DNA from 2 places in the Salicola sp. Rm-C-2C1-2 genome. Region 2 is predicted to be linked to the other one. Evidence: predicted binding sites of a transcription regulator. Region 2 holds the regulator's gene; the other holds the start of a gene.
What was found. Region 2 encodes LexA, which represses DNA repair genes until DNA is damaged. Its sites were predicted from a motif close to TACTGTNTANNTANACAGTA; they were not measured.
Positions count from the first base shown of each region.

Region 1 (3,656 bases), on a different contig from region 2:
GCAGGTTCACATCAGTCTGCTGGGCACTGGAAAGCTCAACCTTCGCCTTCTCTGCCGCTTCTTTCAGACGCTGCATGGCCAGGGAGTCACCGCGCAGATCAATGCCCTGATCCTTCTTGAACTGGTCAGCAAGGTACTCGATCAGCGCCATGTCGAAGTCTTCACCACCCAGGAAGGTGTCACCACTGGTGGCCAGCACTTCAAACTGCTTCTCGCCATCAACGTCCGCAATCTCAATAACCGAGATATCGAAGGTACCGCCGCCAAGGTCATAGACCGCAACGGTGCGATCCTTACCCTTCTTATCGAGCCCGTAAGCCAGCGCGGCTGCGGTCGGCTCGTTGATGATGCGCTTAACCTCAAGCCCGGCGATACGGCCCGCATCCTTGGTTGCCTGGCGCTGGTTGTCGTTGAAGTAGGCCGGGACAGTAACAACCGCTTCGGTCACGGTCTCGCCGAGATAATCCTCAGCGGTGCGCTTCATCTTCTTGAGCACCTCAGCAGAAACCTGCGGCGGTGCCATTTTCTCGTCTTTCACCTGTACCCAGGCATCGCCGTTGTCATTTTTGACGATGTCGTAAGACACCATGTTGATGTCTTTCTGCACAACATCATCGTTGTAAGCACGCCCGATGAGACGCTTGATAGCATAAAGCGTATTTTTCGGGTTGGTGACCGCCTGGCGCTTGGCCGCCTGACCGACAAGCGTCTCGCCTTCATCGGTATAAGCCACAATGGAGGGCGTCGTGCGATCGCCTTCCGCGTTCTCAATCACCTTGACTCCATCGCCATCCGGGATGGCCACACAGGAGTTCGTGGTGCCCAGGTCAATACCTATAATCTTACCCATGGAAATCACTCCAATTATTTCGTTGAATTCAGATCCGGTTTCCAGTTGCCGTTAATCCCTAAATTGGGCCTAACGACTCAATTTCAAGCCTGCTCGTCGACGTTTCCGCCCCCGGAGTCATCCGCCTTGGCCACCATGACCATCGCCGGGCGAACCACCCGGTCATGCAGTAGATAGCCCTTCTGCATAACCGCGATCACCGTGTTGGGCTCAGCCTCATTGCTCGGAACCATGGACATAGCCTCATGCTTCTGTGGGTCGAAGGGCTCTCCCACCGGGTTGATCTGCTCGACGTTGAACTTCTCCAGTGCGCCCACAAACATATCCAGCGTCATGTCGACCCCTTCCTTGATGCGGGTAAGCACTTCTTCACTCTGGACTTCTTGGCCCTGAGTGCTTTCAACCGCCTTTTCAAGGCTGTCGACTACTGGCAGCAGTTCTTTCACGAACTTCTCGACCCCGAACTTGTGGGCTTTCTCGACATCAATGTCAGCACGCCGCCGGATGTTCTGCATCTCAGCCTTGGCGCGCATCACTTCCTCTTTCTGCTCCTCGAGCTGAGCGCGCAACTGCTCTGCCTCGCTGCCCCCGCTCTCAGCTTCCTCCGGAGCATCGGAGGCCGCTTCCGCGCTTCCCGCGTCGGCGCCGTCATCCGCGCCCGTTTCATTCACGGCTTCATCCTTACGGGTTTCGTCATCACTCATGATCAACCTCATTGCTCGGTATCAGATTCTTTAGCCCGCTGCGGGACGTCTGCGGAGCAATATGGGGCTGTTTGGGCTGGTTTCAACCACCATTGGCCACTTTCGTCACAAACCGGATCGTTACGGCCACTTGAAACCTGCAGAAAGTAACTGTACAAATAACCATATACTGTATATCGATACACGCTAGGAGCCATCTATGCTCACGCACCTGACCGTCGCCAACTACGCTGTTGCGGAAAAAGTGGAATTGACCATCAGGAAAGGCATGACCGCACTCACCGGCGAAACCGGAGCCGGCAAGTCTATTGTCATGGATGCCCTGAACCTGGTTTCAGGCGCGCGTGCGGATGCAGGCGCTGTCCGTGAAGGAGCGGATAAAGCCGACCTGAGCGCGGTTTTCGACCTTTCGCGCATCCCGCAGGCAAGAACCTGGCTTGAGGAACGCGACCTGGATCAGGACGGGGACTGCGTGCTGAGGCGCGTCATCCGGCGTGACGGTCGCTCACGGGGCTACATCAACGGGCAGCCCTGCACACTGTCTGACCTGAAAACCCTGGGCAGCATGCTCATGGACATCCACAGCCAGCATCAGCATCAATCCCTGCTCAAGCGCGAAACCCACCATCGGCTGGTGGACGAGTTCGGCGGCAATCATGAACAGGCCGAACAGGTCCGCAACGCTTTCAAGGAATGGCGCGACCTGAGCCAGCGCCTGGAACAGGCCACCAACCAACGTGATGAGCGCAACGCCCGCACTGAGCTTTTACGATATCAGGTGGAAGAACTCGACCGGCTGGGGCTGAGCGCCGACGAACTGACGCAGCTTGAAGCCGAACAGAAGCAGCTGGCCAACGCCGAAAACATCCTGTCGCAGTGTCACGAGGCTGCACAATGCTGCGGCGAAGGCGAACCCGCCGCTGCCGGGCTACTGGACCAAGCTCGACAGAAGCTGGAACGGTTACCCATCGAGGTGCCCCAGCTGGCCGAAACCTGCCAGATGCTGGAAGAGGCCCGAATCCAGGTGGAGGAAGCCGGCGACAATCTGCGGCGCTTCATTGATGACTATGACTGCGATCCGCAGCGTCTGCAGGATGTGGAAGAGCGTCTGAGCTGGATCTACCAGGTTGCGCGCAAACACCAGATCCAGCCTACTGAGATCCCGGAACATCAGGAGACGTTACGCGCCGAGCTGGACGAACTCGAAAATGGCTCCGAAAGCCTGGAACAACTCCGTGAGCGGGCTGAAGCAGCGCGCGCTGAATGGGCACGACTGGCGGATGGGCTCAGCAGCGCCCGGCGCCACGCGGCTGAACGCCTGGATGCGGGCGTGGGAGAAGAACTTCGACGGCTGAGCATGCCGGACATCCAGTTCCAGACCTACTTTAGCCCGTCTTCCGCCGAAGGACAGCCCGCAGGCTGCGGCCATGAGGAAATGGAATTCCTGGTTAGCACCAATGCCGGCCAGAGCGCCCGGCCGCTGGCCAAAGTGGCGTCGGGCGGCGAACTCTCACGCATCAGCCTGGCCATCCAGGTGGTTGTAGCCCAGACATCGACTATTCCGACACTGGTCTTCGACGAGGTGGATGTCGGCATCGGCGGTGGTGTCGCGGAAGTAGTCGGACGGTTGCTCCGCCAGCTTGGTGACAATGGCCAAATCCTGTGCGTGACCCACCTACCCCAGGTGGCCAGCCAAGCGCACCAGCACCTCTCAGTGAGCAAGTTCACTGAAGACGAAAAGACCTACTCAACCGTGGAAAGCCTGGACTCCGAGGAACGGATCCGCGAGGTGGCGCGAATGCTCGGCGGTGTGGATCTTACCGAGCAGACCATGGCCCATGCCAGCGAGATGCTGCAGAAGGGGCAGGCGACTCATCACTGAGACTGAAACAGCGTCGTGCGCGCGACCCTGTTTCGCCAGGATGAGCAGTCAATCTTTATTCCTTTGGCTTCACGTAAAGAATCATACTGTGGTCCACCAGATCAAAGCCGTGCTCCTCAGCGATACGACGCTGGCGTTCTTCGATGACTTCGTCATAGAACTCGATAACACGCCCTGTCTGGGTACAGACCATGTGGTCATGATGCTCTTCTCCAGCCAG
Region 1 is NZ_JBEFNF010000007.1:168,449-172,104, forward strand. Features, by position in the region: gene dnaK (molecular chaperone DnaK) at 1-850, opposite strand, end outside; gene grpE (nucleotide exchange factor GrpE) at 934-1,554, opposite strand; gene recN (DNA repair protein RecN) at 1,754-3,436, shown strand; gene fur (ferric iron uptake transcriptional regulator) at 3,492-3,656, opposite strand, start outside.
Region 1: recN (DNA repair protein RecN) is a predicted target of LexA. The motif match lies at 1,722-1,741, and genes of this name have one in related genera.

Region 2 (3,656 bases):
AGCCGCGTGATCCGGGGGTGATTGCCGTGGCTGCGGCCGGACCCGACTGTTCTCCAGAAGCACTTCGTTCACTGATCAGCGATTTCAGGGATTATTTTGAGACGTTCGTGGAACGTCACAACCAATGGTAAAAGGCGTTGTCTATGCCCACATCCTTTTTGGAAATCATTCAGCTTCCCACTGGCGAGTACGCGCTGCGCCGGGCGGATGATGAAAGTACACCACTGGTGCGGATCCGCTTCTCAGATGAAGCCAAGGAGATGCTCCAGGACAATGACCTGAACGTGGCCAAGGCTATGATCACTGCCGGCCTGGAGGCGGCAGGGTCAACCACCGATGATATCGGTGACGTGGACATGGAAGAGGAAGATACCATGCCCCCCGCCTACAATCAGACCGTTCACTGACGATGGTTCTGTCTCTGGCGCAGTATGACGCCATGGCTGTGGCCGCGGACAGACGCGCTCTCCAGGCGGGCATAGCTGTGGCGACTCAGGCCTGAGGTCCAGAGCACTACGCCATGGCAGGTGCCCGCTGAGAGCGCCTTTGTGGCTAGATCTTCGGCGCTGTGCTGCGCCGACGAGCGCAGAATCAGAAGCTGGTGCTGGATAATGCCGTGATGCTGCTGCCACTTGCCGACCAGCCCTGCCGGCGGGTCAATCCAGGCGAGCCAGCGCTCCTCCTGGTTGAGCTGGGTCAGCATCGGTAAAAGCAGCTGGAAGTTCTCGACCTGCTCTTGCGGCAGAATGATCTCCGTAACGTTCGCCTCCGGCGCGCCATCGTCGCCGCTATGGCTGACGCTGGTGGGTGGTGCACCGGTAATAGGGCTTGTCTGTTTCTGGGGACTGAGATCCAGTTGTTCCATGATAGGACTCCTGTCAGCGCTGTGGGGCCGGATCAGTGCAGATCACCGCGGCGGATGACGCCCACGCCCAACCCTTCAATGTCCAGTGGTGTTTCGGTGAGATCCACCTGGATGGGCTCGAACTCATCATTTTCGGCAATGAGCCAGACCGTGCTCCCGTCCCGGCGGAAGCGCTTGACGGTTACCTCGTCCTCCAGCCGGGCCACGACGATCTGACCATTGTGAATCTCCGTGGTGCGGTGCACCGCCAGGAGGTCGCCGTCCAGGATGCCCACATTCTCCATGCTGGTGCCGCGTACCCGCAGAAAATAGTCTGCGGCGGGTGTGAAGAATCCGGGTTCCAGGGTGCAGTGATCCTCGATGTGCTCTTCGGCGAGGATGGGGTTGCCGGCAGCTACCTGGCCGACAATGGGAATCCCCGGGCTTTCTTCTCCTTCGGGGAGACGGATACCCCTGCTGGCGCCTTTGACCATTTCAATGGCGCCTTTCCGGGCGAGGGCGCGGAGATGTTCCTCGGCTGCGTTAGCGGATTTGAATCCCAGAGTGGTGGCGATCTCAGCCCGTGTGGGCGGATACCCCGTGGAGTGTACGTGCTCACGGATGAGATCGAGAATCTGTTGCTGTCTTGAGGTCAGGTTCATAGTTAGGGCCACTGTTTTTTTGTACAGGCACTGTCAATGTATACAGTTTTTGTGGCCCTGTAAAGAGGTCAGCCAAGGGTGAATCCGGAAGGGGCTACCGTGCTGGTTGGGTGGCTTTCAACACGGCTTACTGAGGCGGCGGGCGGACCTTCATGGAGCCACTCAATGAGCTGACTAACGGCGTTTTCCGCGCCACAGGCGAGTACTTCCACACTGCCGTCAGGCTGGTTGCGGGCGTAGCCGGTAATGCCCAGCTTCTGGGCGCGGATGCGAGTGCCGTCCCGGAAACTCACTCCCTGAACATGGCCCTCAACGCGGGCGAGAACGCAGGTTTCTGCCATTGCTGTGCTCCTGTGCTGTTACCAGCGGGCTTTGTCCCACATTTCGGGGTTGGCCCAGTTGTCTGGATTGTTCCATTCGCGAACGTAATTATAGGTGTCCAGGTCATAGGCGAACAGGGTGGCGTTCACGGGCTCCGTGTACTGGTAAAGGCGTGTGAAACCCATGCCGATGAAATCCTGGAAGCGCCAGGGGCTGTCGTTTCGCACCAGTACGGCAATACGTGTGGCGCCCATGTTACGCAGCTGACCGAGCAGCTTCTGGCCCCGGGCCTGTGGCAGTTTCTCCAGGGTGTCCGTAACCAGAGCCAGCTCGAAAAGCTGGGGTAGCGGGAAGACGCTTTCAGGCTCCTCAGGAGGTAGCTTCAGGCACTGCGTTGCTGTTGTGCGTTCCGGCCACCGCTGCAGACACTGCTCGGCGATACCGGCGCTGTGTACCACGGAGGCGGGGCGGTAGTGATCAAGGATCATGCCGATGTCGCTGGCAGGGTTGTAGCCGTTGGTATCAGTTTGCATGGCGGCCTCGCGGGCTGAGTGTTAATGAAAGTTTCGGCTGCTGACGCTGAGCCTGTCAATGAGGTGGCTGAGGTCATTGAGACGGCCAGCGATCACGTGAATGACGCCCTCATGGCGTTCCAGGGTTCCCCGGACCTGAAGCAGTCTTGCGTTGAGCAGGGGGCGGCGCTGGCAGCGGACGGTATCCGGCCAGACAACCACGTTGATGTTGCCGGTCTCATCCTCGAGGGTTACAAAGGTGACCCCGCCCGCAGAGCCCGGCCGCTGGCGCCCGGTAACCAGCCCCGATACAGCCAGGGGACGACCGCTTTCGGCGGTTTCCAGATCGGTCGCCCGCAGACAGTGGCGGAGCTGGCCGGATTCCCGCAGCTGGGCGAGAGGATGGCGTTCCAATGACAGACCAAGGTTGGCGTAATCCTCAAAGGTCCGCTGGGATTCATCGGGTTCCGGCATGCGCGAGCGCGGCTCCGGCATAGGCATCGCACCATCAGCAGCCAGCGGCAGAGCGTGATCGGGTTCCAGTAGATCCCAGCGCGCCTGGTGGCGGTTGCCTGTCAGGGGGTGCAGGGCGCCGCTCGCAGCGAGGATCTCCAGATCGGCGTGGCTCAGTCCTGTGCGCCGGCGCAACTCCGTCATACTGGTGTAACCCCTTCCGGGGCGGCGTTCAATCAGACACCGGGCCTTTTCCTGGGGCAGGCGATCGATAAGGCGCAATCCCAGACGGACTGCAGGGGGCTTGTCGTCGTCTTCCAGGCAGTGCTGTTCCTGGCTTTGATTGATGTCTACAGGCCGAATATTCACACCTTCACGCCGGGCGTTCTGTACCAGCTGTGACGGCGAATAGAATCCCATGGGCTGGCTGTTGAGTAGGGCGCATAGAAACGCGGCCGGGTGATGGCATTTGAGCCAGGCGCTGACATAGACCAGAAGTGCAAAGCTGGCAGCGTGGGATTCTGGGAATCCGTAGCCGCCAAACCCCTTCATCTGGCGGTATAGGTTTTCTGCGAATTCAAGGCTGTAGCCATTACTTTCAAGGCCATCTATAAGCTTTTCCCGGAACCGCGATAGATCGCCGTGACGCTTCCAGGCGGCCATGGCCCGACGTAGTTGATCAGCCTCGCCGGCACTGAAGCCGGCCGCTACCATGGCCAGCCGGATGACCTGTTCCTGGAAGATGGGCACTCCCAGGGTGGGCTCAAGCACAGTCCGGATGCGGTCGTCCGCATAGGGGACAGCCTCCGGTGCCTTACGACGCTGCAGGTAAGGATGAACCATGTTCCCTTGTATGGGACCGGG
Region 2 is NZ_JBEFNF010000010.1:15,799-19,454, reverse strand. Features, by position in the region: gene AAF659_RS14135 (DUF6586 family protein) at 1-131, shown strand, start outside; gene AAF659_RS14130 (hypothetical protein) at 144-407, shown strand; gene AAF659_RS14125 (cell division inhibitor SulA) at 401-865, opposite strand; gene lexA (transcriptional repressor LexA) at 898-1,506, opposite strand; gene yccX (acylphosphatase) at 1,575-1,847, opposite strand; gene AAF659_RS14110 (DUF6231 family protein) at 1,866-2,360, opposite strand; gene AAF659_RS14105 (error-prone DNA polymerase) at 2,382-3,656, opposite strand, start outside.